Regions from separate parts of the Streptomyces sp. NPDC085937 genome, predicted to be linked through region 1. Evidence: riboswitches for the same ligand, from Rfam matches in the RefSeq annotation. Region 1 holds a riboswitch; each other region holds the start of a gene.
The links. A riboswitch is a leader RNA that binds a small molecule or an ion and turns the genes downstream of it on or off. The one in region 1 is predicted to bind cyclic di-AMP.

Region 2: linked by a shared signal. The riboswitch ahead of ACIF8S_RS00480 (M23 family metallopeptidase) and the one ahead of ACIF8S_RS16575 (M23 family metallopeptidase) in region 1 are both predicted to bind cyclic di-AMP.
Region 3: linked by a shared signal. The riboswitch ahead of ACIF8S_RS32415 (peptidoglycan DD-metalloendopeptidase family protein) and the one ahead of ACIF8S_RS16575 (M23 family metallopeptidase) in region 1 are both predicted to bind cyclic di-AMP.
Region 4: linked by a shared signal. The riboswitch ahead of ACIF8S_RS03450 (NlpC/P60 family protein) and the one ahead of ACIF8S_RS16575 (M23 family metallopeptidase) in region 1 are both predicted to bind cyclic di-AMP.

The regions. Positions count from the first base shown of each region.
Region 1 covers NZ_JBITSH010000007.1:12,023-19,299, forward strand. The annotation lists gene lhgO (L-2-hydroxyglutarate oxidase) at 1-1,115, shown strand, start outside; gene trmB (tRNA (guanosine(46)-N7)-methyltransferase TrmB) at 1,176-2,012, shown strand; gene ACIF8S_RS16570 (PrsW family glutamic-type intramembrane protease) at 2,079-3,569, shown strand; gene ACIF8S_RS16575 (M23 family metallopeptidase) at 3,638-4,648, opposite strand; cyclic di-AMP (ydaO/yuaA leader) riboswitch at 4,660-4,816, opposite strand; tRNA gene ACIF8S_RS16580 (tRNA-Met) at 5,123-5,196, opposite strand; gene ACIF8S_RS16585 (dihydrofolate reductase family protein) at 5,261-6,394, opposite strand; gene ACIF8S_RS16590 (response regulator transcription factor) at 6,506-7,165, opposite strand; gene ACIF8S_RS16595 (HAMP domain-containing sensor histidine kinase) at 7,196-7,277, opposite strand, start outside.
Region 2 covers NZ_JBITSH010000001.1:111,264-118,540, reverse strand. The annotation lists gene ACIF8S_RS00495 (GNAT family N-acetyltransferase) at 1-499, opposite strand, end outside; gene ACIF8S_RS00490 (HPr family phosphocarrier protein) at 676-957, shown strand; gene ACIF8S_RS00485 (GntR family transcriptional regulator) at 1,118-1,822, opposite strand; gene ACIF8S_RS00480 (M23 family metallopeptidase) at 2,034-2,807, opposite strand; cyclic di-AMP (ydaO/yuaA leader) riboswitch at 2,820-2,985, opposite strand; gene ACIF8S_RS00475 (M16 family metallopeptidase) at 3,188-4,576, opposite strand; gene ACIF8S_RS00470 (M16 family metallopeptidase) at 4,573-5,952, opposite strand; gene ACIF8S_RS00465 (DNA topoisomerase (ATP-hydrolyzing) subunit A) at 6,624-7,277, shown strand, end outside.
Region 3 covers NZ_JBITSH010000025.1:3,062-10,338, forward strand. The annotation lists gene ACIF8S_RS32395 (aspartate aminotransferase family protein) at 1-941, shown strand, start outside; gene ACIF8S_RS32400 (helix-turn-helix domain-containing protein) at 1,111-1,734, shown strand; gene ACIF8S_RS32405 (DUF6126 family protein) at 1,746-1,859, shown strand; gene ACIF8S_RS32410 (tyrosine-protein phosphatase) at 1,881-2,678, opposite strand; cyclic di-AMP (ydaO/yuaA leader) riboswitch at 3,227-3,387, shown strand; gene ACIF8S_RS32415 (peptidoglycan DD-metalloendopeptidase family protein) at 3,392-4,330, shown strand; gene ACIF8S_RS32420 (SGNH/GDSL hydrolase family protein) at 4,535-5,320, shown strand; gene ACIF8S_RS32425 (MBL fold metallo-hydrolase) at 5,469-6,653, shown strand; gene ACIF8S_RS32430 (GNAT family N-acetyltransferase) at 6,685-7,176, shown strand.
Region 4 covers NZ_JBITSH010000001.1:786,203-793,479, reverse strand. The annotation lists gene ACIF8S_RS03460 (M23 family metallopeptidase) at 1-977, shown strand, start outside; gene pcrA (DNA helicase PcrA) at 1,034-3,517, opposite strand; cyclic di-AMP (ydaO/yuaA leader) riboswitch at 3,802-3,948, shown strand; gene ACIF8S_RS03450 (NlpC/P60 family protein) at 3,956-5,140, shown strand; gene ACIF8S_RS03445 (hypothetical protein) at 5,289-5,642, opposite strand; gene ACIF8S_RS03440 (NlpC/P60 family protein) at 6,006-7,043, shown strand; gene ACIF8S_RS03435 (LuxR C-terminal-related transcriptional regulator) at 7,081-7,277, opposite strand, start outside.

The DNA of each region.
Region 1 (7,277 bases):
GGGTGACGGTGCTGGAGAAGGAGCCCGGCCCGGCCCGGCACCAGACGGGCCGCAACAGCGGGGTGATCCACAGCGGCATCTACTACCGCCCAGGCTCGCTGAAGGCGCGGTACGCGGTGCGGGGCGCGGCGGAGATGGTGAAGTTCTGCGCCGAGTACGACATCCCGCACGCGGTGACGGGCAAGCTGATCGTCGCCACGGCCCGCGAGGAGCTGCCCCGGCTGCACGCCCTGGTGCAGCGCGGCCGGGAGAACGGCCTCGCGGTGCGCGAGCTGTGCGGCGCGCAGATCGCGGAGTACGAACCGGAGGTCGAGGGCCTCGCCGCGATCCACGTCGGCACCACCGGCATCTGCGACTACGGCACGGTCGCCCGCCGGCTGGCGGAGGCGTCCGGCGCCGGCCTGCGTTACGGCGCCGAGGTGGTCCGCGTGGACCGGCGCCCCGACCGGGGCGTGGCCGTCCTGACGGCGGCCGGCGACATCGTGCGCGCCCGCATGCTGGTGAACTGCGCGGGACTGCACTGTGACCGGATCGCCCTGCTCACGGGCGACGAACCCGGCGCCCGCATCGTGCCCTTCCGTGGCGAGTACTACGAACTGGCCCGCCCCGACCTGGTGCGGGGCCTGGTCTACCCGGTGCCCGACCCGGCGTTCCCCTTCCTCGGCGTCCACCTCACCCGCGGCACGGACGGCGGGGTGCACGTCGGGCCCAACGCGGTCCCGGCCCTGGCCCGCGAGGGCTACGACTGGCGGACGGTGCGTCCGCGCGAGCTGGGCGCCACCCTGGGCTGGCCGGGCTCCTGGCAGCTGGCCCGCCGCCACTGGCGGTACGGCACCGGCGAGCTGCACCGCTCGCTGTCCAGGCCCGCCTTCGCCCGGGCGGTGCGCCGGCTGCTGCCCGCCGTGCGGGACGAGGACCTGGTGCCGACGGCGGCCGGGGTGCGGGCGCAGGCGGTGCTGCGGGACGGCACACTGGTCGACGACTTCCTGATCCGGGAGGCCCCCCGCGCGGTGCACGTGCTGAACGCCCCCTCGCCCGCCGCGACGGCCTCGCTGCCGATCGGCCGGGAGATCGCCCGCCGGGCGCTGGACGGCCTCGCCGCGAGCGAGCGATGAGACCCGGGCCGCCGCCCGCGCCGTCCCCGTAAAATCGAGGGCACTGTGTCTGAATCCGTGATGAGCACCCCCGAAGCACCGCACGCCGACATGCCGGCCGGCGAGCCGGCCCACCGCGCCCGCGCGAAGGGGGAGCCGCGCTTCCCCGACGGCCCGAAGGCCGACCCCGCCGGGTCGCACTTCGAGCGGCGCATCCGCTCCTTCCAGCCGCGCCGCAGCCGGGTCACCGCCGGTCAGGCGGACGCCCTGCAGCGGCTGTGGCCGGTATGGGGGCTCGACATCGACGGCAGCCGCCGCCTGGACCTGGCCGAGCTGTTCGGGAACGACCACCCGGTCGTCCTGGAGATCGGCTTCGGCATGGGCGAGGCGACCGCGCGGATGGCCGCCGCCGACCCGGGGACCAACGTCCTCGCCGTGGACGTGCACACCCCCGGCCAGGGCCATCTGCTGCACCTCGCCGAGGAGCGCGGGCTGAGCAACGTCCGCGTGGCGAACGGGGACGCGATCATCCTGCTGCGCGAGATGCTCACGCCGGACGCCCTGAGCGGGCTGCGCGTCTACTTCCCCGACCCCTGGCCGAAGAAGCGGCACCACAAGCGGCGGCTGATCCAGCCCGAGTTCCTCACCCTCGCCGCTACCCGCCTCGCCCCGGGGGCCGTGCTGCACTGCGCCACGGACTGGGAGCCGTACGCGGAGCAGATGCTGGAGGTGCTCACGGCGCACCCCGCCTTCGAGAACACCCGGGCGGACGGCGGTTTCGCTCCGCGTCCGGAGTTCCGGCCGCTCACCCGTTTCGAGCGTCAGGGCCTGGACAAGGGGCACGTGGTGAACGACCTGCTCTTCCGCCGCGTACCGCACGACCACCCTGCCGGGCACCGGGACGGGGACCGTCCCTGAGACCCCGCGCCCCCGAGGCCCCGAGCCGGCACGCCGCCCTGCCCCTCCCTCGTTAGGGTCGATCCCGTGGCCAGCAGCCCTCCGTACCCGCCGTACCCCGGCGCAGCGCCCGGCCCCGGTCCGCGGCACCCGCACTGGTGGCAGCGACCCGCGGTGCGCTACGCGGCGCTGGTCACCCTGCTGGCCCTGTCCGGGCTGGTGATCCTGGCGCTGGTGCGGGAGCAGACGGGCACGCGGGGCTTCCTGGTCGGGCTGGGACTGGCCGTGCTGCCCGTCCCGCTGCTCCTGGCCGCCTTCCGCTGGCTGGGCCGGGTCGAGCCGGCCCCGTGGCGGAACCTGCTGTTCGCCTTCGCCTGGGGAGCGTGCGCGGCGGCGCTCATCGCCATCGTGGCGAACAGTTTCGCCACCCGGTGGATCGCGACGACGACCGCCGACCCGGCCGGCGCCGACACCCTGGGCGCGACGGTCATAGCGCCGGTGGTGGAGGAGTCCGCGAAGGCCGCGGCGGTCCTGCTGCTCTTCCTCTTCCGCAGACGCGACTTCACCGGGATCCTCGACGGCGTGGTGGTGGCCGGGGTCACCGCGACCGGGTTCGCGTTCACCGAGAACGTCCTCTACCTCGGCAACGCCTTCGGCGCCGACCAGCTCACCGGCGGCAGCGGCATCGCCTCGGTGACCGCGGCGACCTTCTTCGTCCGTATCGTCATGTCGCCGTTCGCGCACCCCCTGTTCACCGTGCTCACCGGCATCGGTTTCGGTGTCGCCGCGCTGGCCACGGACCGGCAGCGGGTGCGCCGGGTGCTGCTGCCGCTCGCCGGGCTGCTCCTGGCGATGGGCATGCACGCGCTGTGGAACGGCTCCGCGACGCTCGGCCAGTTCGGCTTCATCGCGGTGTACGGGGCGTTCATGGTGCCGGCGTTCGGGCTGCTGACCTGGCTGGTGGTGTGGACGCGGCAGCGGGAGCTGCGGACCGTGCGCACGGAGCTGCCCGCGTACGCGATCGCGGGCTGGCTGAGGCCCGCGGAGCCGTTCGCGCTCGGCTCGATGCGGGCCCGTCGCCTCGCCCGGCGGTACGCGCGCGAGCACGGCGGGAAACCGGCGGCGCGCGCGGTCGCCCAGTACGAGGCGTACGCGACCTCGCTGGCGTTCCTGCGGCACCGGGGCCGGACGGGGAAGGCCGGGGCGGACTTCGTGACCCGGGAGCGGCAGCTGCTGCTGGAGCTGTGGCACCGGCGCGCGGCGGCCCGCCCGGCGCTGGACCACGCGGCCCGCCTCACGGCGCCCCGCGTTCCGTACGGCGCCGCGTGGACCGGCCAGGCACCGCACGGGATGTACGGACGGACCCCTTACGGGCAGGCCGGGCAGGCCCCACACGGACAGCCCGCCCTGCACGGACAGCCCCCGTACGGACTGCCCTCGCACGCGCCGTTCCCCTACGGACCGCCCCCGCAGGGGCGGCCGCCCCACGGCGGGCCGTATCCGGGCCCGGCGGCGAGAACCCCTACCGTCGCTGACCGCACGGGCGGCGCCCCGGACATGCGTGACCGGCAGCCCTGACGTCGGGGGGTCGTCGTCGGGACTGCCGGCGTTCACGGCGTGGACGGCCGGGACCGGCCGCCCGTGGATCAGATGCTGAGGCCCTTGCCCGCCAGCCAGGCCGCCGGGTCGATGCCGGAGGAGGAGCCGCCGGTGTGGACCTCGAGGTGGAGGTGGGCGCCGGTGACGTTGCCGGTGGCGCCGACGCGGCCGATCACCTCGCCGGTGCTGACCTTCTGGCCGACGCTGACGTTGATCGACGACTGGTGGGCGTACCAGATCTCGGTGCCGTCCTCGAGGGTGAGCACGGTCTTGTAGCCGTAGGAGCCGTCCCAGCCCGCGGAGGTGATCGTGCCGGTGTGCACGGCCTTGATCAGCGTCCCCGTGGGGGCGGCGAAGTCGAGACCGGTGTGGTAGCCGGAGGACCAGTAGGCGCCGGCCTGACCGAAGGTCGAGGTGATGGTGTACGAGGAGGTCGGCAGGGCGTACTGCTTGGCCAGCTCGGCGAGGCGCTCGGCCTCGGCCTTCTTCGCGGCCTCTTCCTCCGCCTTCTTCTTCGCCGCCTCGGCCTTCTCCTTGGCCTCCTTCTCCGCCTTGGCGGCCGCGTCGGCGGCCTCCTTCTCGGCGGCGGCGAGGGCGGCGGCCTCGGCCTTGCTCTGGGCCTGGCCCTGCTGCTGCTCGACCTGGGCCATGATGCGGGCGCGCAGCGCCTCGCCGGCGTCGGCGGCGCCCTCCTCGGTGTCGGCACCGGTCATGCCGATGCTGCTGAGGGGGGTGGCCGAGCCCTTGGGTGTTTCCTCGTCGGAGATGAGGGAACCCACGTTGGGCAGGTCGGGCATGGAGATGGAGACGGGCGGCTTGCCGGTCTGGGCGCTGGCCATGCCGCCGGCGCCGACGGCGGCTATGACGCCGACGCCCAGGACGGTGGAGCTGCGGGCGAGTCCGCCCCCGCGCTGCTTGGCGACGCGGTGCCGGCCGCGTACCGGGCGAACGGACTCCGCGGTGGGGTTCCACTCCTCGAAGGGTCCCTCTTCGGCACCGTAGGCGAAGGTGTCGCTCGGCTTGAACGGGGCCTCGGGGGCAGGCGGGTTGGACGCCACGTGGGCGCGCTCCTTTCCTTCCTTCTCGCCTACCGGGTTAGCTGACGGGTTCGGAGCAGGAAGGTCTCCTACGCGCGTATACGAGCCGTGTCTCCACGGCGGTATCCGCACGATTCACCCCAAGAGGTGGTTCCCCGGTTCCCTCGCGGGATTCGGCGCGTGCGCACGGAGCCGACTTCTGTGACGGCTGGGACGACCGCGCTGCGTTATCGAACGTTAATAGACCCGGGGGGCGGATTCCAAGCCGTTCCTCTTGATCATTAACGATTTCCGCCCGGACTTAAGCGCCACGAGCGGGCGAAAACGGGCGAGTTGACCGCCCCTCAGGCGACCGGGCAAACCTGACGGTTCGTCAGTTGTTATGCGTTGAGACTCCACACGATCACGTTCGGTGACGCGCGACGGCAGAGCACGCAGGAGACCGGGAAACACCGAGGGCCGGAACCCTTTCGGATTCCGGCCCTCGGCCTTCAGTAGCGGGGACAGGATTTGAACCTGCGACCTCTGGGTTATGAGCCCAGCGAGCTACCGAGCTGCTCCACCCCGCGTCGTTGAACACAAGTGTACGGCATCATCGGGGCAGGTCGCACACCCCTCGGGCGGGGGGCGCGGTCAGCGGCCCAGGAGATGCCCGTTCGGCGCCTTGGCCCGCTCCTCGTACTCCGGCAGCACCACCACGGTGGCGCCCCCGTCGGCCAGTACCGCGCTGCCGTCGGCGTCCGCCACGAACGTGTCCGGCTCCCGCCAGGCCGTGACCACCCGCCGCACCCCCGCGTCCAGGATCAGCCGCGCGCAGGGCGCCGGCCGGGACGCGCGGCGGGCGCAGGGTTCCAGGCTGGAGTAGACGGTCGCACCGGCCAGCCGGGGGTCCATGGGGTCGGTCTTGGCCAGCGCGGCCTCCTCGGCGTGCACCACGGGGTCGTCCCCCTCACGGGAGTACCCCCGCGCCAGCTCGGTGCCGTCGGCGGCCACCACGACCGCGCCCACGCTGAACGCGGTCCGTGAGGGAGGGCACCGCTCCGCCAGCTCGCAGGCGAGGGCGAGCCAGTGGTGGTCGGCCGCGGACGGCAGCGGACCGGTGCCGGGCGCGGTGGGCTCGTAGCGCGTCAGGACGACGTCGCCGACGGGCCGGGTCTCGACCAGGCGCAGCCGCCCACCCTGGTAGGGGCCGGGGCCGAACAGGCGGGGGGCGTCCGGGTCGCCGACGAACAGCGGGGCGAGGACCAGCTGAAGCTCGTCGGCGAGCCCCTGGGTGATCAGCTGGGTGTGGATGCGCCCGCCGCCCTCCACCATCAGCCGCCGCACCCCCCGCACGTCGTGCAGGTGCTCCAGCAGCCGCCGCCAGTCCAGTTCCGTGCCGAGCGGCACGACGTCGGCGGCGATGCCCAGGGCGTGGGCCCGCTCGGCGCCCTCGTCGGTGGTGTAGAGCACCTTCTCGCCGCCGGTGTGCCAGAAGTTGGCCGTCGGGTCCAGGTCGCCCGAGCCGCTCACCGTGACCTTCAGCGGGTACTCGGGGCGGCCGTCCGCGACCCGGGCGGCCCGGCGCTCGGGCGAGTTGACCAGCAGGCGGGGGTTGTCGGCGCGGATCGTGCCGGCGCCGACCAGGATGGCGTCCACGGACGCCCGTACCTCGTCGACGCGGTCGAAGTCGGCCGGGCCCGACAGCAGCAGCCGCTCCGGGCCGGAGTCGTCCAGGTAGCCGTCGAGGGAGACGGCGGCGGACAGCAGGACGTACGGATGCGGCATCGGCGGGCTCTCCGGGTGCGGGGCGGCGGCGGGACCGCTGCGCGGTCCGGCTCCAGTCTGGCAACCCGTGCGGCGGGGAGCCGGCCGCGCCCCGGTCCCACGGGCCGCGGGTCAGGGCTCGATCAGGCCCACGCGGATGGCGTAGCGGGTCAGTTCCAGGCGGTCCCTGAGGCCGAGCTTGGCCAGCAGGTTGGCGCGGTGCCGCTCCACCGTCTTGGGGCTGATCACCAGCATGTCCGCGATCTGCTGCGAGGTGTGGCCCTCGGCCACGAGCTTGAGGATCTGCTCCTCGCGGTCGGTGATCGCCTTGGCGGGCAGGGAGCGGCCCTCCCGTGCGAGGTCGAGGTAGTTGTGGATGAGGGCGTTCACGGCCCCCGGGTAGAGGAAGGGCTCGCCGCGCATCGTCGCGCGGCAGGCCTCGACGAGATCGCGGTCGGCGACCGACTTCAGGACGTAGCCCGAGGCGCCGGCGGCCAGCGCCTCGAAGAAGAACTGCTCGTTGTCGTACATGGTCAGTACGAGGATCCGGGTCTCCGGCGCGGTGCGGGAGAGCTCACGGGCCGCCTGCAGACCGGTCAGGCGCGGCATGGCGATGTCGAGGATGGCCAGGTCGGGGCGGTGCTCCCGGGCCAGTTCGAGGGCTTCGGCACCGTCGGCGGCCTCCGCCACCACGGTCAGATCCGGTTCGCCGTCCAGGATGAGTCGAACCCCCCGGCGGACCAGTGCGTGGTCGTCGGCGAGGAGGATGCGGGTGGGGGACGGGTCGGTCATGGTTCAGCGTTTCCGGTCGAGGGACATCGGTCACGGGGGCGGGGCGTGCGCGGGCGCGGACCGGCGCAGGACGGCGGGGGTCTTCGAGGGGGCGGACTCCCGTACGGGCCGT
Region 2 (7,277 bases), on a different contig from region 1:
CGGCGTCGGTGAACACCTTGATCATCTTGGTGTTGGCGGGCAGCACCTCGGCGGCGAACCTGCGGATGCCGCGCTCGCGGGCGACGGCGGCGATGTGCTCCAGCAGGGCGGACGCGACGCCCCGGCCCTGGTGGGCGTCCTGCACCAGGAAGGCGACCTCGGCCTCGTCGGCGTCCGCTCCGCTCGCGGGCCGGCCGCCGGCGCCGATGCGGTCGTAGCGCACGGTGGCGATGAACTCGCCGCCGATGGTCGCTGCGAGCCCCACCCGGTCCACGAAGTCGTGGTGGGTGAAGCGGTGGACGTCCTTGGCGGACAGCCGCGGGTAGGGGGCGAAGAAGCGGTAGTACTTCGACTCGTCCGACACCTGCTCGTAGAAGCTGACCAGCCGCTCGGCGTCGTCGGCCGTGATGGGGCGGACGCGCGCGGTGCCGCCGTCGCGCAGCACCACGTCGGCCTCCCAGTGGGCGGGGTACTCGTGGCGGTCCGACGAGGTCTGCATGCGCCCCAGACTACGGCTCGCGTCCGACGGCGGCGCGAGGCAGTCTGTGGTGGACGACCGCCGGGCCGAGGCCGCGGCCCGGGGGCCGCCGGGGCCGTTCCGGACGCCGCTCCGGGCACGCGCCACGATATGGAAGACTGGTCTAGACAACCCTGAACTGCGAAGGGCAGCAACACATGGCTGAGCGCCGCGTCAACGTCGGCTGGGCCGAGGGTCTCCACGCCCGCCCCGCCTCCATCTTCGTCCGAGCCGCCACGGCCGCAGGCGTCCCGGTGACGATCGCCAAGGCCGGGGGCACCCCCGTGAACGCGGCCTCGATGCTGGCCGTCCTGGGCCTGGGCGCCCAGGGCGGTGAGGAGATCGTCCTCGCCTCCGACGCCGAGGGCGCGGACGCCGCCCTGGACCGTCTGGCGAAGCTGGTCGCCGAGGGGCTCGAGGAGCTTCCCGAGACCGTCTGAGCAGAAGAGCCGGACGGACGACCGCGGGGAAATTCCCCCAGGTCGGCCACACGGCATCGAAAGGCCCGTCCGGATCACCGGGCGGGCCTTTTGCATTTCTCTTTCCGGGCAGCAGAAATAGCCCCCACGAATTATCCGCTCTTTGTATACGGGACCCGTGTTAATGGCGCAGGCTCGGCATGTTTACGGGATGTTGCGAGTTCCTCACACGCTCCGCGCGTACGGCACGCTCGGCCCCGGAGGCGAACCGCAGCCGGTGTCCGGCGCCCGCGTGCTCGGTGTGCAGCGCCGTGAGGGTCCGCGCCCGGTCGCCGTCGCCACGGGCCACGGCGTCCACGATCGCGCCGTGCTCCGCCCAGTACGCGACCGGATCCGCCGGCCCCTCGACCGCGTACATCCAGGCGATCTTGTGCCGCAACTGCGTCAGCATCGAGGTCAGCGCGGGACTCCCCGAGGCCTGGGCGAGCGTCTCGTGGAACCAGCCGCCCAGCGAGCGCAGGTCGTCGCTGTTGCCCTGACGTGCGCGTTCCTGCCCCAGTCTGACCAGACCGCGCAGCACCTTCAGATGGGCGTCGGTGCGCCGCTGGGCCGCCCGGGAGGCGCCCAAGGGTTCCAGGAGCTGGCGCATCTCCAGCAGGTCGGCGGCCTCCTGCTCGGTGGGCTCCGCGACGCACGCGCCCGCGTGCCGCCGGGTCACCACGAAGCCCTCGGCCTCCAGCGTGCGCAGCGCCTCGCGCACGGGGACGCGGGAGACGCCGTATCGGCGGGCGAGCAGTTCCTCGGTCAGCCGGCCACCGCGCTCGTAGACACCGGCGACGATGTCGTCCCGGATCGCCGTGCACACCGAGTGCGCGGGAATACGCATGACCGACCTCCGCATTAATCCCCGTGAAACGTCGTCGATTGACGTCCGTTCGTGACTCTATTGCAATCGGCGACAATTTCCGACGGCGGGCGGGAATCCATACATATTTTTTGGACAGACGGCGGGCTGACGGTTGTGCCCCGAAACGGCGAAAGTCCCGGCTCACGGGGAGCCGGGGCGGGAGGGCGGACGTGCGCGCCCTGGACGTTCCCTAGATGTTCACGCCGTGCGACCGGAGGTAGGCGACCGGGTCGAGGTCGGAGCCGTAGTCCGCGGACATCCGCGCCTCGAAGTGCAGATGGGCGCCCGTGACGTTGCCGGTGGCGCCGGAGACGCCGATCTGCTGGCCCGCGGCGACCTCCTGGCCCACCGACACGGCGAGGGAGGACAGGTGGGCGTACTGGGTGTAGGTGCCGTCGTGCATCTTGATCACGACCTGGTTCCCGTACGCGCCGCCCCAGCCGGCCTCGACGACGGTGCCGACGCCGACCGACTGGACGGGCGTGCCACTCGCGGCGTGGAAGTCGATCCCGGTGTGGCTGCCGGACGACCAGATGGCGCCGCCGCTCTGGTAGGCCGTCGAGACGTAGGAGCCGGGGATCGGGGAGACGAAGGTGTTGAGGCGCTTGCGCTCGGCCTCGCGCGCAGCGCGCTCCTTCTCCGCACGGGCCTTCTCGGCCTCCTCGGCCGCCCGCTCCCGGGCCGCCTCCTCGGCGGCCTTGCGCGCGGCGGCCTCGGCCGCCTCACGGGCTGCCTCGTGCTGGGCGGCCGCCTGGGCGTCGACGCGGTCGGCGACCACGCCGCCCAGCGTGACGACGGGGGTGAGGCCGGTCTGCGCCGCGGCGGGCTCGGCGGCGAGTGCGGGGGCCGCGAGCGAGCCGACGACGCCGGTGCCCGCGAGGGCCGCGACGCCCGCGGCGCGGGCGGTGCCGCGCTGGACGCGGCTGGGACGACGGTGCTTCCCGGTGGCGCGCGTGAACGCCATGTACAGGCTGTTCCTTTCCTTCCCTCTCGCCTACCGGGTTAGCTGACGGGTTCGGAGCAGGAAGGTCTCCTACGGGCACCCTCGCGACACGCGCGGGCGTCCGATTCACCCCAGGGACTACAGGTGGGTCCCCGGCTCCCCTGGCTCGCGCCGTACGGGGACTCGGCGATGACTGTCCGGTGCCGCGGATGCGGCGCACTGCCCGACGAACAGCCCGCATGAAACTAAGCGGGGCATCTCTCAATCCTCAAACGAATCCCCGTTTTTGTAGCGCATCCCACAGGGCAGACAGGCAACCTCCGCCCCAATTCGGGCATAAGGGAGCCCTGGTGACGTTCCCGCCACCAGGGCTCCTCGCGCCCGCGTGTCCCGGCCGGTCCCTACTCGGCCGTCACGACGGTGACTTCACCGATTCCCAGGGCCTCCACGGGCGCCTTGATCTGCGCGGCGTCACCGACGAGGACGGTCACCAGACGGTCCACCGGGAAGGCGTTCACCACCGCGGCCGTGGCCTCCACGGTGCCGGTCGCGGCCAACTGCCGGTACAGGTCGGCCTGGTAGTGGTCGGGCAGGTGCTGCTCGACCTGGTCGGCCAGGGTGCCGGCGACGGCCGCGGCGGTCTCGTACTTGAGCGGCGCCACGCCCACGAGGTTCTGCACCGCGACGTCGCGCTCCTCGTCGGTGAGGCCCTCGGCGGCCAGCGTGCGCAGCACGGTCCACAGGTCGTCCAGCGCCGGGCCGGTGTTGGGGGTGTCGACGGAACCGCTGATGGCCAGCATCGACGCCCCCGTGCCGTCCGGGGCCGACCGGAGCACCTGGCCGAACGCCCGCACGCCGTAGGTGTATCCCTTCTCCTCGCGCAGGACGCGGTCCAGGCGGGAGGTCAGGGTGCCGCCGAGGCAGTACGTGCCGAGGACCTGCGCGGGCCACACGCGGTCGTGCCGGTCCGGGCCGATGCGGCCGATGAGCAGCTGCGTCTGGACGGCGCCGGGCCGGTCCACGATGACGACGCGGCCGGAGTCGTCGGCGACCACCGGCGGCACGGGCCGCGGCTGGGCCTGCGAGCCGGTCCAGGCGCCCAGGGTGTCGGCGAGCAGCCCGTCCAGGTCGATGCCGGTGAGGTCACCGACCACCACGACGGTGGCCGTGGCCGGGCGGACGTGCTTCTCGTAGAAGCCGCGCACGGCCGCGGAGTCGATGCGCTCGACGGTCTCCTCGGTGCCCTGGCGCGGGCGCGACATGCGTGCACTCGCCGGGAACAGCTCCTTGGCGAGCTCCTTCGCGGCACGGCGGGACGGGTTCGCCAGCTCGTGCGGGATCTCGTCGAGGCGGTTGCGGACCAGCCGTTCGACCTCGCTGTCGGCGAACGCGGGCGCCCGCAGCGCGTCGGCGACCAGCCCGAGCCCCTTGGCGAGCCGCGAGGCGGGGACCTCGAGGCTGAGGCGGACGCCGGGGTGGTCGGCGTGCGCGTCCAGGGTGGCGCCGCAGCGCTCCAGTTCGGCGGCGAACTCCTCGGCGGTGTGCTTGTCGGTGCCCTCGGAGAAGGCCCGCGCCATGATCGTGGCGACGCCGTCCAGACCGTCCGGCTCCGCGTCCAGGGGCGCGTCGAGGGACACCTCGACGGCGACGACCTGCTGGCCGGGGCGGTGGCAGCGCAGGACGGTCAGGCCGTTGTCGAGCGCGCCGCGCTCGGGGGCCGGGAAGGCCCAGGGCTTGGCCTCGCCCGCCTGCGGCCGGGGGTGGAAGTCCATCGTGGCGAGCTCGGTCACTTCGCCGCCTCCTCGTTCTCGTCGGCGCCGGCGGCTGCGGCGGCTTCCTCGGTTGCGTCGGTGCCGTCCCCGGCCTCCGGGGCGACGGGCTCGTAGACGAGCACCGCGCGGTTGTCGGGCCGCAGGCGGGCCTTGGCGACCTCCTGGACCTCCTCGGCCGTCACCTCCAGGACCCGGCTCACGGCCGTGAGGGCGAGCTGCGGGTCGCCGAACAGCACGGCGTAGCGGCACAGTTCGTCGGCGCGGCCGGCGACCGTGCCGAGCCGGTCCAGCCACTCGCGCTCCAGCTGGGCCTGGGCGCGCTCCATCTCCTCGTCGGTGGGGCCCTCCTCGGCGAACCGGGCGAGCTCCTCGTCGATGGCGGACTCGATGACCGGCACCTCGACGTCACCGGACGTCTTGACGTCGAGCCAGCCGAGCGACGGCGCACCGGCCAGCCGCAGCAGGCCGAACCCGGCCGCCACGGCCGTACGGTCGCGCCGCACCAGCCGGTTGTAGAGCCGGGAGGACTCGCCGCCGCCGAGGATGGTGAGCGCCACGTCGGCCGCGTCGCTCGCGCGGGTGCCGTCCTCCGGGAGCCGGTAGGCGGCCATCAGCGCACGCGCGGGGACCTCCTCCTCGACGACCTCGCGCAGCTCCCCGCCCATGACGTCGGGCAGCGCGCCGTCACGCGGGGCGGGCTTGCCGTCGTGGGACGGGATGGAGCCGAAGTACTTCTCGATCCAGGCGAGCGTCTGCTCCGGGTCGATGTCACCGACCACCGACAGCACCGCGTTGTTCGGCGCGTAGTAGGTGCGGAAGAACTGGCGGGCGTCCTCCAGGGTCGCCGCGTCCAGGTCCGCCATCGACCCGATGGGCGTGTGGTGGTACGGGTGGCCCTCCGGGTAGGCGAGGGCGGTGAGCTTCTCGAAGGCGGTGCCGTAGGGGACGTTGTCGTACCGCTGGCGGCGCTCGTTCTTCACGACGTCCCGCTGGTTCTCCATGGACTCCTCGTCCAGGGCGGTCAGCAGGGAGCCCATGCGGTCGGCCTCCAGCCAGAGGGCGAGCTCCAGCTGGTGGGCCGGCATGGTCTCGAAGTAGTTGGTGCGCTCGAAGCTGGTGGTGCCGTTCAGCGAGCCGCCGGCGCCCTGGACCAGTTCGAAGTGTCCGTTGCCCTTCACCTGGGCGGACCCCTGGAACATCAGGTGCTCGAAAAGGTGAGCCAGACCGGTGCGTCCCTTGACTTCGTGCCGTGAGCCGACGTCGTACCAGAGGCACACCGCGGCGACCGGGGTCAGGTGGTCCTCGGAGAGCACCACGCGCAGGCCGTTGGCCAGGCGGTGTTCGGTCGCTGTCAGGCCTCCGGAGCCTGCCTGGGCTGTGGCCGTGTGACCCATGGGCATGTACGTCCCTTCGATCGCGGAGGCGGTCGTCGTCGACACCGCCCGTTTCTGCCGGTCCTGCCACTGTATGCAAGCGCGCGGACGGTCGGCGGAGTTCCCGCCCCGGGCGGCTACGCCGAGAGCGAGAACCTGGTGGGACGGGTGGTACGGGGGTGCGCGGTGGGGCGCGACAGGGCGCGGGCGGGCCCGCACTCTCCGTGCACGGGCGTGCGCCGCGGGGTTTCGGGGGCGGGGTGCGGGCGGCTTGGCGAGGGGGTGCCGCAACAGGTGCGGACGGCAGCTCTTCGCGGGGCGCTGGGGGCGCGGCAGGGAACGGGCGAGGGTGCCGACGGCAGCCCCTTGCGGGGCGTTCGGGGGCGCGGCAGGGGCCGCGCGGGGCGCCGGCACCGGCTCGCCGGGGGCACGAGGTGGGCCGGCACACGTCCCGTGCCGCTGCCCAAGGCGCGTGCCCGGCAGGGTGGTCGTGGTCCTGGGCGGCGGGCCGGCCGTCGCCCGCGGCAACGCCCCCGCGGGACGTGGGCGGACCGCGCGGCGTACCCTGCTCGCGCCGCCGCACCGCGTCGAACAGGGCTGCCGGACCCGGGTCCTGGTCCCGCCCTGTCAGTGCGAAGGTCCACAATGGTCCGCGTCAGATCCCGTCCACGCTCAGCAAGGAGCCGGCAGCGATGGCCCGCCGCAGCACGAAGACCCCGCCGCCCGACGACCCGTTCGAGGAGAAGATCCTCGACATCGACGTCGTCGACGAGATGCAGGGCTCCTTCCTCGAGTACGCGTACTCGGTCATCTACTCCCGCGCCCTGCCCGACGCGCGTGACGGTCTCAAGCCGGTGCACCGCCGCATCGTCTACCAGATGAACGAGATGGGTCTGCGCCCCGAGCGCGGGTACGTGAAGTGCGCCCGCGTCGTCGGCGAGGTCATGGGCAAGCTGCATCCGCACGGCGACGCGTCGATCTACGACGCCCTGGTCCGCATGGCCCAGTCGTTCTCGATGCGCGTGCCCCTGGTCGACGGCCACGGCAACTTCGGCTCCCTGGGCAACGACGACCCGCCGGCCGCCATGCGGTACACCGAGTGCCGGATGACCGAGGCCACGAGCCTCATGACCGAGTCCATCGACGAGGACACGGTCGACTTCGCGCCGAACTACGACGGCCAGGAGCAGGAACCGGTGGCGCTGCCCGCCGCGTTCCCGAACCTCCTGGTCAACGGCGCGTCGGGCATCGCCGTCGGTATGGCCACCAACATGCCGCCGCACAACCTGCGCGAGGTCGTCGCCGCCGCGCGGCACCTGATCCGGTACCCGAACGCCGACCTCGAC
Region 3 (7,277 bases), on a different contig from region 1:
GCGAGCACGCCTTCCACGGCCTGACCACCGGCTCCCTCTCCGTCAACGGCGAGGCCGGCTTCCGGGACGGGTTCGCCCCGCTGCTCCCCGACACGGCGGTACCGCTCGGGGACCTCGACGCCCTGGAGCGCGAGCTGCGCAAGGGCGACGTGGCCGCCCTGATCGTGGAGCCCATCCAGGGCAAGGGCGTGCTCGAGGCACCGCCCGGCTATCTGCGGGCCGCACAGGAGCTGCTGCACCGCCACAAGGCACTGCTGATCGTCGACGAGGTGCAGACCGGGCTCGGCCGCACCGGCGACTTCTACGCCTACCAGCACGAGGAGGGGGTGGAGCCGGACCTGGTGTGCGTCGCCAAGGCGCTGTCCGGCGGATACGTTCCGGTGGGGGCGACCCTCGGCAAGGACTGGATCTTCCGGAAGGTCTTCTCGTCGATGGACCGGGTGCTGGTGCACTCGGCCAGCTTCGGGTCCAACGCCCAGGCCATGGCCGCGGGACTCGCGGTCCTGTCGGTCATGGAGGAGGAGCAGATCGTCGCGCACGTGCGCACCACCGGCGACCTGCTGCGGACCCGGCTGGCCGCCCTGACCGACCGCTACGAGCTGCTCGCCGACGTCCGCGGCCGGGGCCTGATGATCGGGATCGAGTTCGGCCGGCCCCGCTCGCTGAAGCTGCGCTCGCGCTGGACGATGCTCCAGGCGGCCCGCAAGGGGCTGTTCGCGCAGATGGTGGTGGTGCCGCTGCTGCAGCGGCACCGTATCCTCACTCAGGTCTCCGGCGACCATCTGGAGGTGATCAAGCTGATCCCTCCGCTGATCATCGACGAGGACGACGTGAACCGGTTCGTGGACGCCTTCACCGCGGTGATGGACGACGCCCACGAGGGCGGGCTCATCTGGGACTTCGGCAAGACTTTGGTGAAGCAGGCGGTCGCCAACCGCTGACGTCGCCAACCGCGGCCCGCGCGGTCGCACCTCGCGGGCCGCGGCGAGCGGGCGGAACCCTCACCGGTCGCCGAGGCCGGCATCGCTCACCGGTCGCCGAGGCCGGCATCGCTTTGCCCCAGAGGCAAGGAAATTGCCTCTGGGGCAAGGTCGGGTGCTCAATGGAGGCATGAGCTCCTCCGAGACCGAGCCGCGGGACGAGCCTGCCGAGGCGCTCCCCGCGGTCGCTCCGCAGCTGCGCGCCCTGCGCCGACGGTCCTCCCTGACGCTGGAGGCCGCCGCCCGGCAGGCGGGCCTGTCGCCCGCCCACCTCTCCCGGCTGGAGACGGGGCAGCGCCAGCCCTCGTTGCCCATGCTGCTCTCCCTGGCCCGGATCTACGGCACGACCGTCTCCGAGCTGCTCGGGGAGTCGGCCGCCGACCGGGACGCCGTGGTGCGCGCCGCGGACATGGAACCCACGGCGGCCGGCGGCTGGACGTACTGGCAGGCCGGTGCGGCCGGGCGCGGCATGCAGGCCCTGCGGGTCCAGGTGCCGCACGGCTCCCAGGGCGACATCGTGCGCGTCCACCCCGGTGAGGAGTGGCTGTACGTCCTCAAGGGGCGGCTGCGGCTGCACCTCGGCGACACCCTGCACCGGCTCGGTCCGGGAGACAGCGCGCACTTCGACTCGCTGACCCCGCACCGCATCGCCGCCCAGGACCCCGACGGGGTCGAGCTGCTGTTCGTCCACACCCTGCTGCAGAGTCCCACGGCCGCCCTGTGCCTGGGCCCGACCCATGGAGAGACACCGTGACCGGGAAAGACATGGAAGAGAAGCTCCCGAGGGCCCTGTGGGTGAGGCTGTTCGTCTACGTCGTGGTCGGGCACCTCTTCGCGGCCTTCATCTACTTCCTCTTCGAGATGGCGCCGAAGAAGTGAGCACGCCGGGGCACACGGACGTCAGTCGAGCAGGCGCTCGCGCAGCCGCTCCCGGTGGGCGGGCGTGATGCCGAGCCCCTGCTCCAGGTACGCGTCCACCCCGCCCCAGGTCTCCTCGATCGTCTCGAAGGCCGCCGCCAGGTACTCCTCGCGCGCGTCGAAGAGCGGGCTGAGCAGCTCCATGACCTCGGGGGAGTAGGTGTCGGGGGAGCTGCCGCTGCGGCGCACCTTGTACCGGCGGTGCTTGGCGTTGGACTTCAGGTAGTCCTCGACGATCGCGTCCCGCTCCACGCCCACGGCGAGGAGCGTCACCGCGATCGAGAGTCCCGCGCGGTCCTTGCCGGCCGCGCAGTGCATCAGCGCGGGCACGCTGTCCTCGGCGAGAGCGCCCAGCACCTGGGAGTGCTCGCCGGTGCGTGCCTTGATGGTCGTGCGGTAGGAGTTGATCATCCGGTCGGCGCCCTGGCCGTCGGAGAGGATCGCGCGCAGCTGGTCGATGTCCCCGTCGCGCACCATCTTCCAGAACTCCGCACCGTCGGCCGGGTCGCTGAGCGGCAGGTTCACGTTCCGCACGCCGGGCAGCTCGACGTCAGGCCCTTCCAGCTTCTGGTCGGCCGCGTTGCGGAAGTCGAACACCGTGTGCAGGCCGAGCGAGGCGAGGAAGGCGGCGTCCTCCGCGGTGGCGTGGGCGAGGTGGCCGCTGCGGAACAGCACGCCGTGCCGCACGCGCCGGCCGTCCACGGTCGGCAGTCCACCGACGTCGCGGAAGTTGCGCACCCCGGTCAGCTGGGGCTCGGTCGACGGGATCTCCTGCGTCACGGACGGCTCCTCCCACTCGGTGCCGTCGCCGCGGCTCGTCGACGGGCACCACTCGACGATACGACATGCCTGCCAGGGGCAATGAGTTGTCCACAGGGCAGATGCGGGGCGAGCGAGGCGTACCCGCACTGTCCGATCTTGATTGTTTCTGTTGGATTGCGTGAAGGTCTCGAGGGGCGGCCGACAGGAAGATTCAGATGTCGCGAATACTCCGGGTGACCCGTCGCGCTTGTGCTGATTGATGCGTTATGTCCGTTTAGATCACTTGGTCATAAAGCGCCCTGATAGAACGGGAATTGAGGATGAGGTGCGTGAGCATCGTCATATCGGTGACCGTGCGCTGTCGCCATGCTCACGTAATTCCCGTTCACGGCAGGGGAATTCGATCCCGATCCACTTGCGCGGTCCACGCAGGGTGACGTCATTTCCCCCTTTCGATCACGGAAAAAGCCGGTTCGCGGGAACACGCGCTTGTTTCGCCGCGTCGAGGTCGCTTACGTTCCCAACCGATCCGGACGGACGCCTAATCCTGCCGCCGCCCGGAGCCCGCACACACTGACCCGACGCACGGCAGGAGCGGGGGACCCACAGGTACAACCGCCTGTTCCGGACCCCGGACAACAGGCTTGGGGTACAGCCGCGCAGCGACGCGGCCGGACATCTCCAGTCCGCACCCGACAGCTCACCTCGTAGGCGCCGGAGAGGAATTCGACATGCCCGCGAAGGGTAAGCACCGCCGTACCAAGGCTCAGCGTTTCACCCGCTCCATCGCCGTCGCCGGAACCGGTGGCGCCGCACTCGCCCTGCCGCTGCTCGGCGCCACCGGCGCGCACGCCGCGACCCCGCAGTCGGCCCCCCAGAAGGCCGTTCAGTCCCTTTCCGTCTCCAGCCACCAGGCCACGGGCGACAAGGGCGACGAGGCCCGTACGTACACCGTGAAGGCCGGCGACTACCTCGCCAAGATCGCCGAGGCGGAGCACGTCGACGGCGGCTGGAAGAAGCTCTACGCGGACAACCGCGAGGCCGTGGGCGAGGACCCGTCGCTCATCCACCCGGGTCTGAAGCTGTCCCTCCAGGGTGAGGCCGCCAAGAGCGCCCCCCGGCAGTCGACTTCGCCGCAGGAGTCGAAGCCCGCCGCGCCCAAGGCCGAGAAGCCGGCCGCGCCCAAGGCGGAGAAGCCCGCCGCGAAGCCGGCGCAGAAGTCGTCCGAGGAGTCCTCCTCCGGGGCCTCCACCCAGACCACCTCCGGCTTCACCTCCCCGGTGTCCGGCGGCGGCGTCGGCACCGCCTACAAGGTGGCCGGCGGCATGTGGTCCAGCGGCTACCACACCGGTGTCGACTTCGTCGTCCCGACCGGTACCCCCCTGAAGGCCGTCGGCGCCGGCACCGTCGTCTCCGCCGGCTGGGGCGGCGCGTACGGCAACCAGGTCGTCATCCAGCTGAACGACGGCCACTACGCCCAGTACGCCCACCTGTCCTCCCTGTCCGTCTCGGCGGGCCAGACGGTGAGCGCCGGCCAGCAGGTCGGCCTCTCCGGTGCGACCGGCAACGTGACCGGCCCGCACCTGCACTTCGAGATCCGCACCAGCCCGAACTACGGCTCGGACGTGGACCCGCTCTCCTACCTGCGCTCCAAGGGCGTCGCTCTCTGACCCCTGGCGGCACCCTTCCTGACACGCGCGCCGAAGGCCGACCCCGATCCACGGGGCCGGCCTTCGGCGTATTCCGGGCTTGGTCAACATTTGAGAGTGGCTTATCTCACCGCACGTCAACCCTCCCTTACGGTCGCGTAGGTCACATCGGAAGGTGAATCATGTCCGGCTGTGGCAGACGATTCGAAGAGTGACAAGGCAAGAGTGATCGGGTCGTACGTGGCGGTGGGGGACAGCTTCACCGAGGGCGTCGGCGACCCCGGCCCCGGCGGGTCGTTCGTCGGCTGGGCCGACCGGCTGGCCGTCCTGCTCGCCGACCGCAGGCCCGAGGGCGACTTCCGGTACGCCAACCTCGCCGTGCGCGGCAAGCTGCTGGACCAGATCGTGGCCGACCAGCTTCCCCGGGCGGTGGAACTCGCCCCCGACCTGGTCTCGTTCTGTGCGGGCGGCAACGACATCCTGCGCCCGGGCACCGACCCGGACGAGGTGGCCGAGCGCTTCGAGCGGGCCGTCGCCCGGCTCGCCGCGACGGCCGGCACGGTCCTGGTGACCACCGGGTTCGACACCCGTGGCGTCCCCCTGCTCAAGCATCTGCGCGGCAAGATCGCCACGTACAACGGGCACGTGCGGGCCGTCGCCGACCGCTACGGCTGCCCGGTGCTCGACCTGTGGTCCCTGCGCAGCGTGCAGGACCGCAGGGCCTGGGACGCCGACCGGCTGCACCTGTCGCCCGAGGGGCACACCCGGGTCGCGCTCCGCGCGGGCCTGGCCCTCGGCCTGACGGTCCCCGCCGACCCGGAGCAGGCCTGGCCGCCGCTTCCGCCGCGCGGCACCCTGGAGATCCGCCGGGACGACGTCCACTGGGCCCGCGAGTACCTGGTGCCCTGGATCGGCCGCCGGCTGCGCGGCGAGTCCTCGGGCGACCACGTGATCCCCAAGGGCGCGCTCTCCCCCGACGACATCAGGGAACGGATCGCGGCGGTCGCCTGAGCGCCGGGCGCCGATCACGTGGGGGCCGGAACCGGGTCCTGGAATCTCCTGGACCCGGACCGGCCCCGTGGGCTCCTCCACAACCCGGCCCGGGTGTCGCGGGCGCCGCACATAATGGAATCTCCGATCGATTTCACGTGGAGGTACCGTGGCCGCTTCTCCGAACCTCGGGCCGGGTTCAAGGGCCCTGCGGCCGTTGTCCTTCGGCGCGGACCCGAGCGGCGAGCGCATGGCGCGCATCCGCCGGTCCCCGCACTTCGAGAACGGCGTCTTCCGCAACCCGGGAGGCCCGGCCCGGATGCGCCCCACAGGGTCCAACCGTGACCTGGCGAAGCTCTACCTGGACAAGGACGCCCGCTCCCGGCGCGCCCCGCAGGGCGCGATCCCGGTGCATCCCACCACCCTCGCGGACATCTCCCGCCCGCCCGCCACGGGGCTGCGCCTGACGTGGGCGGGCCACTCCAGCGTGCTCGCGGAGATCGACGGCCGGCGGGTGCTCTTCGACCCGGTGTGGGGGGAGCGCTGTTCCCCCTTCCCCTTCGCCGGACCGAAGCGGCTGCACCCAGTGCCGCTGCCGCTCGCCGCGCTCGGACCGGTCGACGTCGTGGTGATCTCCCACGACCACTACGACCACCTGGACCTGCCCACCATCAAGGAGCTGGCCGGCACGGACACCGTGTTCGCGGTGCCGCTCGGTGTGGGCGCGCACCTGGAGCGCTGGGGCGTGTCCCCGGACCGGCTGCGCGAGCTGGACTGGCAGGAGTCGACGCGGGTCGGCGGCCTCACGCTGACCGCCACCCCGGCCCGTCACTTCTGCGGCCGGGGCCTGCGCAACACCCAGCACACCCTGTGGGCCTCCTGGGTCGTCACCGGTGAGCGGCACCGGATCTACCACAGCGGCGACACCGGCTACTTCGACGGCTTCCGTGACATCGGCGCGGCCCACGGCCCCTTCGACGCGACGATGATCCAGGTCGGCGCCTACTCGGACTTCTGGCCGGACATCCACATGACGCCCGAGGAGGGCGTGCGCTCGCACCTCGACCTCCAGGGAGGAGAGCCGGGCGGTGTCCTGCTGCCGATCCACTGGGGCACCTTCAACCTGGCCCCGCACCCGTGGGCGGAGCCCGCGGAGTGGATGCGGGCCGGGGCCGGCGCGGTCGGGCAGGCGGTCGCCTTCCCGGTCCCGGGCCGGCCCTTCGAGCCGGCCGGCGACCTTCCCGTACGTCCGTGGTGGCGGGACGTGTCCCGGCCGCTGGACCGTGAGTGGCCCGTTCCGGAGATCGCCCCGCGGGCGTCCCGTGACGGCCTCGACCTGGTGGGTGAGGACTGATGCCGCGCCGCGTGAGCGTGTGGATCTCCCGATGAGTCCACGCACGTGCCCGGCCGGCCGGACGGTCACGATCCGGAGGGCCGTCGCGAGGGACGCCAAGCGGCTGACGCGGATCGTGCGCGGCTCCGGCGCCTACGACGGCAGATACGCCGCCGCGGTCGCGGGCTACCGGGTCGGTCCCGACTACATCGAGGCCCACCGTGTCTTCGTGGCGGTCGACGCGGACGGCGACGGCGAGGAAGGGCGGGTCCTCGGGTTCTACTCGCTCGTCCTCGTCCCGCCGGAGCTCGACCTGCTGTTCGTCGCCGACGAGGCGCAAGGACGGGGGATCGGACGACAACTCGTCGCGCACATGCGGTCAGAGGCCCGGGCCGCCGGGCTCGACCGTGTCCTGGTCGTGTCGCACGTCCCCGCCGAGGGTTTCTACCACCGCGTCGGCGCGGTGCGGACCGGGACCGTGCCCGCGAACCCGCCCGCCGTACCGTGGGACCGTCCCGAACTCGAGTTCCGCATCTCTGCGTGACGAACAAAAAGTCTGTGCCGACGAAGTGAGAATTGAACGGGCTGTGACATGAGAGATTGTGGCGCAATGACCGAAGCGAAATCGCGGGATTAGGGCAGGTC
Region 4 (7,277 bases), on a different contig from region 1:
CGTACGGCGAGGAGCCGTACGAGCAGGAGAACTTCGCGGAGGGGTCGTACGGACAGGAGTCCTTCGGCCAGGACGCGCCCGACCAGCCGTACGCCGAGGACGCCTACCGCGGAGAGCCCGGACCGGACGAACCCGGGGCCGGTGAACCGGCCGACACCGGCGAACTGCCCGCGGTGTCCCTGCTCGACGAGCAGGAGGAGGTCCTCCCCGCTCCCGCCCCGCGCGCCGCCTCGCGTTCCCGCTCCCGCCGCCGCCCCCCTCCCAAGCGTTCCGCGCTGCTGACGGTGGCCGTGCCCTCGGCCTGCGTGATGGGGGTCGCCGGCATCGCCGCGGCCTCGGTCGGCGACCTCACCGAGGACGGCGGCCAGGAGACCAGGACCACCGCCGCGGACGCGGCGCCGGTCAAGCCCTCCGCCGCCAACGTCAAGCTGGACACCCAGCTGGAGAGCCTCGCCGCCGGCGCCGACGACTTCGCCGACCGGGCCAGCCGAGCCCAGGGGCGCATCGACCTCAAGGCCCAGCAGGACGCCGAGCGCAAGCGGGCGGCCCAGGAGGCGGCCCGCAAGGAACGGCTCCGCCCGAAGTTCGCGCTTCCGGTGGCGCAGCACGGCCTCAGCGCCTACTACGGCCAGTCCGGCATCAACTGGATGTCCGTCCACACCGGTATCGACTTCCCCGTCTCGTACGGCACGCCCGTGCTGGCCGCGACCGACGGCACGGTGCGCACCCAGTACAACTCCGCCTACGGCAACATGCTGATCGTGACGGCGATGGACGGCACGGAGACCTGGTACTGCCACCTCTCCAGCTACCAGGTGCCCTCCGGGGCGACCGTCAAGGCCGGCGACCAGATCGCGTTCTCCGGGAACTCGGGCAACTCCACCGGCCCGCACCTGCACTTCGAGGTGCGCCCCGGCGGCGGCTCGTCGATCGACCCGCTCGCCTGGTTCCGCAGCCACGGCCTCGAACCGACGTAGGGCCCGCCGGGCCGGAGCGGACTCCGGCCCCGCGACGGGCCACCGGCCGGGCAGCCCTAGAGCTTCTCCACCGGCGCGTACCGCAGCAGCAGGCGCTTGGGCTTGGTGTCACCGAAGTCGATCGTCGCCTCCGCGTTCGCTCCCGTGCCCTTCACCGCGACGACCGTGCCCAGACCGAACTGGTCGTGCGTGACCCGGTCCCCGACGGCCACCGACACCACCGGCTTCTCCGAGGCGCGCCGGGTGGCGAACCCCGAGGCGCCCGACGCGGACGAACGGGAGCGGGACGACGACAGCGACGCCGCCACCCCGGACGCCGGACCGGACGACACCGGCGCGCTCGCGCCCGTCCGCTTCCACTCCAGGTGCGCGGCCGGAATCTCCTCCAGGAACCGCGAGGGCGGGTTGTACGACGGCTGGCCCCAGGCGCTGCGCAGCGTCGACCGCGTCAGGTACAGCCGCTCCCGGGCACGCGTGATGCCGACGTACGCCAGGCGCCGCTCCTCCTCCAGCTCCTTGGTCTGGCCGAGGGCGCGCATGTGCGGGAAGACGCCGTCCTCCATGCCGGTGAGGAAGACGACCGGAAATTCCAGGCCCTTCGCGGTGTGCAGGGTCATCAGCGTGATGACGCCGGAGCCGTCCTCCTCCTCGTCGGGGATCTGGTCGGAGTCGGCGACCAGGGCGACCTGCTCGAGGAAGTCGGCCAGTGTGCCGGTCTCACCCTCGGCGCGCTCCTGCTCGAACTCCAGGGCGACGGCAGCGAGTTCCTGGAGGTTCTCGATGCGGGTCTCGTCCTGGGGGTCGGTGGAGGCCTGCAACTCGGCGAGGTAGCCGGTTCGTTCGAGGATCGCCTCGAGCACCGTCGCGGGTCCCGCCCCCGACTCGACGACCGTACGGAGGTCCTCCATCAGGGTGTTGAACCGCTTCACCGCGTTCACCGACCGGGCGGCCATGCCGTACGCCTCGTCGACGCGGCGCAGCGCCTGCGGGAAGCTGATCTTCTCCCGCTGGGAGAGGGCGTCGATCATGGCCTCGGCGCGGTCGCCGATGCCCCGCTTGGGGACGTTGAGGATGCGGCGCAGCGGCACCGAGTCCTCGGGGTTGGCGAGCACCCGCAGGTAGGCCAGGACGTCCCGGACCTCCTTGCGCTCGTAGAAGCGCACCCCGCCGACGACCTTGTAGGGCAGGCCGACGCGGATGAAGATCTCCTCGAACACACGGGACTGGGCGTTGGTGCGGTAGAAGACGGCGACGTCGCCGGCCTTGGCCTCGCCCGCGTCCGTGAGGCGGTCTATCTCGTCGGCGACGAACTGGGCCTCGTCGTGCTCGGTGTCCGCCACGTACCCGGTGATGAGCGCGCCCGAGCCGGCGTTGGTCCACAGGTTCTTGGGACGGCGGGACTCGTTGCGCTCGATGACCGCGTTCGCGGCGGAGAGGATGGTCTGCGTGGAGCGGTAGTTCTGCTCCAGCAGGATCGTCGTCGCGTCCGGGTAGTCCTCCTCGAACTGGAGGATGTTGCGGATCGTCGCGCCGCGGAAGGCGTAGATCGACTGGTCGGCGTCGCCCACCACGCACAGCTCGGCGGGCGGCACCTCGGCCTCCGGCGGCACGTCGACGGGGTGCTCGGAGGCGCCTCCGACGAGCTCGCGCACCAGGGCGTACTGGGCGTGGTTGGTGTCCTGGTACTCGTCGACCAGGACGTGCCGGAAACGGCGGCGGTAGTGCTCGGCGACGTCCGGGAAGGCGCGGAGCAGGTTGACCGTCGTCATGATCAGGTCGTCGAAGTCCAGCGCGTTCGCCTCGCGCAGCCGGGACTGGTAGAGCGCGTACGCCTGGGCGAGGGTCTTCTCGAATCCGTCGGTCGCCTGCGCGGCGAAGTCCTCCTCGTCGATCAGCTCGTTCTTCAGGTTGCTGATCTTGGCGCTGAAGGACTTCGGCGGGAAACGCTTGGGGTCGAGGTCCAGGTCGCGGCAGACCAGGGCCATCAGACGCTTGGAGTCGGCGGCGTCGTAAATCGAGAAGGACGACGTGAAGCCGAGCTTCTTGGACTCCCGGCGCAGGATGCGCACGCACGCGCTGTGGAAGGTCATGACCCACATGGCGTTGGCGCGCGGGCCGACGAGCTGCTCGACGCGCTCCTTCATCTCGCCCGCGGCCTTGTTGGTGAAGGTGATCGCGAGGATCTGGCCCGGGTGGACGCCCCGCTCGGCGAGCAGGTGCGCGATGCGGTGGGTGAGCACACGGGTCTTGCCGGACCCGGCTCCGGCCACGATGAGCAGGGGGGAGCCGGAGTGCACGACGGCGGCGCGCTGGTTGTCGTTCAGCCCCTCCAGCAGCGCGGCGGCGTCGATCACCGGGCGGGGGGCGCCGTCGCGGTAGTACGCGTCCCGCTCCGGGGGCGCGTCGAACTTCCCGCCGAACAGGTCGTCCGGAAGGGGCTCCGGGGCGTGCTCGTCCTCGGGTGGCGGCGGGGGCTCGTCCGCGGGGCCCCGCTGGGCCTGGAGGTCCGCCAGGAAGCTGTCGTCAAAGAGGCTGCTCATCGCTCTCCGAGTCTAGGGCGCCGCACCGACAACCCGGGGCCGCCCCGGAAACATCACACGGCTTCCCCTGCGCGGTCCTGCGGCTTCCTCTGCGTGGTCCCGCGGCGGGCACCCTCCACGCCCGCCGTCTCACCGAGAGTGACCCCACGAACAAGGTCACGAAAATGTATCGGGCATATCACCCATCAACCTTCACAGGGGCCACACCAGTTGGCTACGGTGCGGTTCGGGCCGCTCGTCCCCCGCCGGCGAACCTCGCCGGGCCGCGCGGCCCCCGCCGAGTCCGTCACTGTCCGCCGTGGCAGCCGGAGCCGGGGACCCACCGAGACTTGGGGTGAATCGGACCACTCCCTCAGGGAGCGGGCCGTAGGGCAACCCTTCCACCGCCCGAACCCGACAGCTAACCCGGTAGGCGGAGTACGGAAGGAGTCGCCTCCCTTGGCGTCGCACCGCAAGTCGCGCACCCCGGGCACGCGCGTGGCAGGCATACGCACCCCGGCCCTGGCCACGGCCGCGCTCACCTCCGTGGCCCTGCTCTCCCAGACCGCCCAGGCCGCTCCCACGGACGACGACCGGCCGAGCCTGGAGGAGGTCGAGAAGAAGGTCGGCGACCTCTACCGCCAGGCCGAGTCGGCCACCGAGAAGTACAACGCGGCCAAGGAGAAGACCACCAAGCAGCGCAAGCGCGTCGACACCCTGCTCGACGACGTGGCCAAGCGCACCCAGTCGCTGAACGAGGCGCGCGAGGAGCTGGGCTCCTACGCCGCCGCGCAGTACCGCACCGGCGCCGGCCTCCCCGACACGGCGACGTTCCTGCTCGCGCAGACCCCGCAGGACCTCTTCGACCAGCGACGGGTGCTGGACCGGATGACCGGCCGGCAGAAGGACGCGGTCGACGACTACGTCACCCAGCAGTCCGAGACGATGATGAAGCGCAAGGAGGCCACCGAGAGCCTCCGGACGCTCACCGAGACGCAGGGCGACCTGAAGACGGCCAAGGCCACCGTCCAGAAGAAGCTCGCCGACGCGCGCGAGCTGATGGCACAGCTGACCGCCGAGGAGAAGGCGCGGCTCGCCGCGATCGAGAAGCGGAAGCAGGAGGAGGCCGCCCGCAAGGCGGCGGAGTTGGCCCGCCAGCAGGCGGAGCAGGAGCAGGCCCGCGAGGAGGCCGCGCAGCAGGGCGCCGGCACCTCGGACGGCTCCGGGTCCGCAAGTTCCGGGTCCACCGGCTCGACCGACACCCCGCCGGCCGACTCCTCGTACGGCACCAAGGCCGAGAAGGCCCTCGCGTTCGCCCGCGCGCAGATCGGCAAGCCGTACGTCTGGGGCGCGACCGGGCCGGGCTCCTACGACTGCTCGGGGCTCACCCAGGCCGCCTGGAAGGCCGCCGGCGTCTCCCTGCCGCGCACCACCTACGACCAGGTGAACGCCGGCACCGCCGTCCCGGTGTCCCAGGCACAGCCCGGCGACCTGGTCTTCTTCTACGACGACGTCACCCACGTGGGCATCTACATCGGCAACGGCATGATGATCCACGCCCCGAAGCCCGGCGCCTACGTACGCGAGGAGTCCATCTACTACGACGGCGACTCCGCGATCCACAGCATCGTCCGCCCGGCCTGACGGGCCGCAATCATGAGCGTGTGATCCCGGGCCGCCGCGCGTCGGCTGCCCTTGGACGCGCTGACAAGCGTGGATACGAAACCGCCGACCGGGCCGGTGAGGGCGCGGTCGGCGGGGGAGGTGGGTCCGGCTTGCCGGGGCCCGGGGCTCAGGTCCAGAGGACCGCGATGAAGATGTTCGCCACGGTCAGCAGGCCGACCAGGCCGAAGACGCCCTTGTCCACCTTCTCCTCGTCCCGCTTCACGTAGACCAGGCCGAGGATCACGATCAGCACGGCCAGCTTCACGCCGATCTTGACGTTGTCGACGGAGTAATCCTGGGCCTGGTTGAGGCCCACCAGCACCACACCGGTGACCAGCATCGTCAGCGCGCCGTGCAGCATCGCCGGGACGAAACGGGCGGTGCCCGCGCCCATCGCCTTCATCTGGGTGAGGAAACCGCCGAGCAGCGACGCGATGCCGATGATGTGCAGACCGACGAAGAGGTGGATGAGTACGTCCATGAGGCCGGAGCCTAGCCAGGGGCGTCTCATAGCATTCCGCCGCCCTCGCCCTTCCCGCCTTCACCACATCGGTCATCACCCAGAGTGAGAACGAAGCACCGGGAACAAGATCGCTGTCACTTACGGTCACCCAGCGCTCCGGGGATGTCAGTTCCGCACAACCCGTATCCGATCCCGCGCGCCCCGGCCTAGCGTCCTGCACCAGGTGACCGGCTCTGCATCGCCGCTCGGACCAGGAGCGGCGGCCGGACACCACCGCCGAAGAAAGGTCCGGCGGCGGACGGCTCCCCTGTCACCCCGCCGCCGGACCGCCGGACGAGAGCCCGGCCGCGGCGGGCGGTCATGGGAAGGACGGCAGCGAGGGTGGCAGCGCACCGCAGGGTCCGACAGCGTCCGGTGGGCGGCACCACGGCCCGTGCGGCCGTCACCGTCGTCCTCGCCGGAGCGGCCACCGCGGCCGGCTTCGGCGGAGCGGGACACGCCGCGCCTCGGCCGGCGCCGGCGGGGGCCGACGTGGACCGGCTCCACCGTGAGGCGGAGGTCGCCACCGAGAAGTACAACGGCGCGAAGGAGAAGGCGGACTCGGCCCGGCAGCGGCTGCGCGACCTTCAGGACGAGACGGCCCGGGCGCAGGCCCGCCTCAACGCCGCACGGGAGTCCCTCGGGACGGTCGCGGCGGCCCAGTACCGCGCCGGCGGCCTGGACCCCGCCCTGCAACTGGTCCTGTCCGACGACCCGGACGCCTACCTCGACGGCGCGGCCCTCGCCGAGCGCGCGGGCAGCCGCCGGCACGCCGAACTGCGCCGGGTGCGCGCCCAGCTGCGGGAGGTCGAGAAGCTGCGCGGTGCCGCCCGCGTCGAGGTGAAGACGCTCACCTCCCGCCGGGCCGAACTGGAGCGGCACAGGAAGACCGTCACCGAGAAGCTGTCGTCCGCCCGGCGGCTGCTGTCCCGGATGTCACCGGAGCAGCGCGCGGAGCTCACCGGCGGCACCGACCGCGCCACGCGCTCGGCGGGCGCCCGCGAGGACGCCGCCCCGGCGCAGGCCCCGAACGCCCGCGCCGCGCAGGCCGTCGCCTACGCCTACCAGAAGCTGGGCAGCCCCTATGTCTGGGGCGCGACCGGCCCGGACGCCTTCGACTGCTCGGGGCTGGTCCTGGCCGCGTACCGCTCCGCGGGCGTCTCCCTGCCGCGCACGACCTACGCGCAGATCAACGCGGGCCGCCGGGTCTCCCGCTCCGAACTGCTCCCCGGCGACCTGGTGTTCTTCTACTCCGGCATCAGCCACGTCGGCCTCTACGTCGGCAACGGGCAGATGGTCCACGCCCCCAACCCGTCGGCCCCGGTCCGGGTCGCCCCCGTCGACCAGATGCCCTTCGCCGGGGCGACGCGGGTGGTGTGACGGGCCCGGCCTCCGCACCGAGAGAGGTGGCGCCGGCTCACACCAGCCGGCGTGCCGTCGCCCAGCGGGTCAGCTCGTGGCGGTTGGACAGCTGGAGCTTGCGCAGCACCGCGGAGACATGGGACTCCACCGTCTTCACCGAGATGAACAGCTGCTTGGCGATCTCCTTGTACGCGTAGCCGCGGGCGATCAGCCGCAGCACCTCCCGCTCCCGCTGGGTGAGGCGGTCGAGGT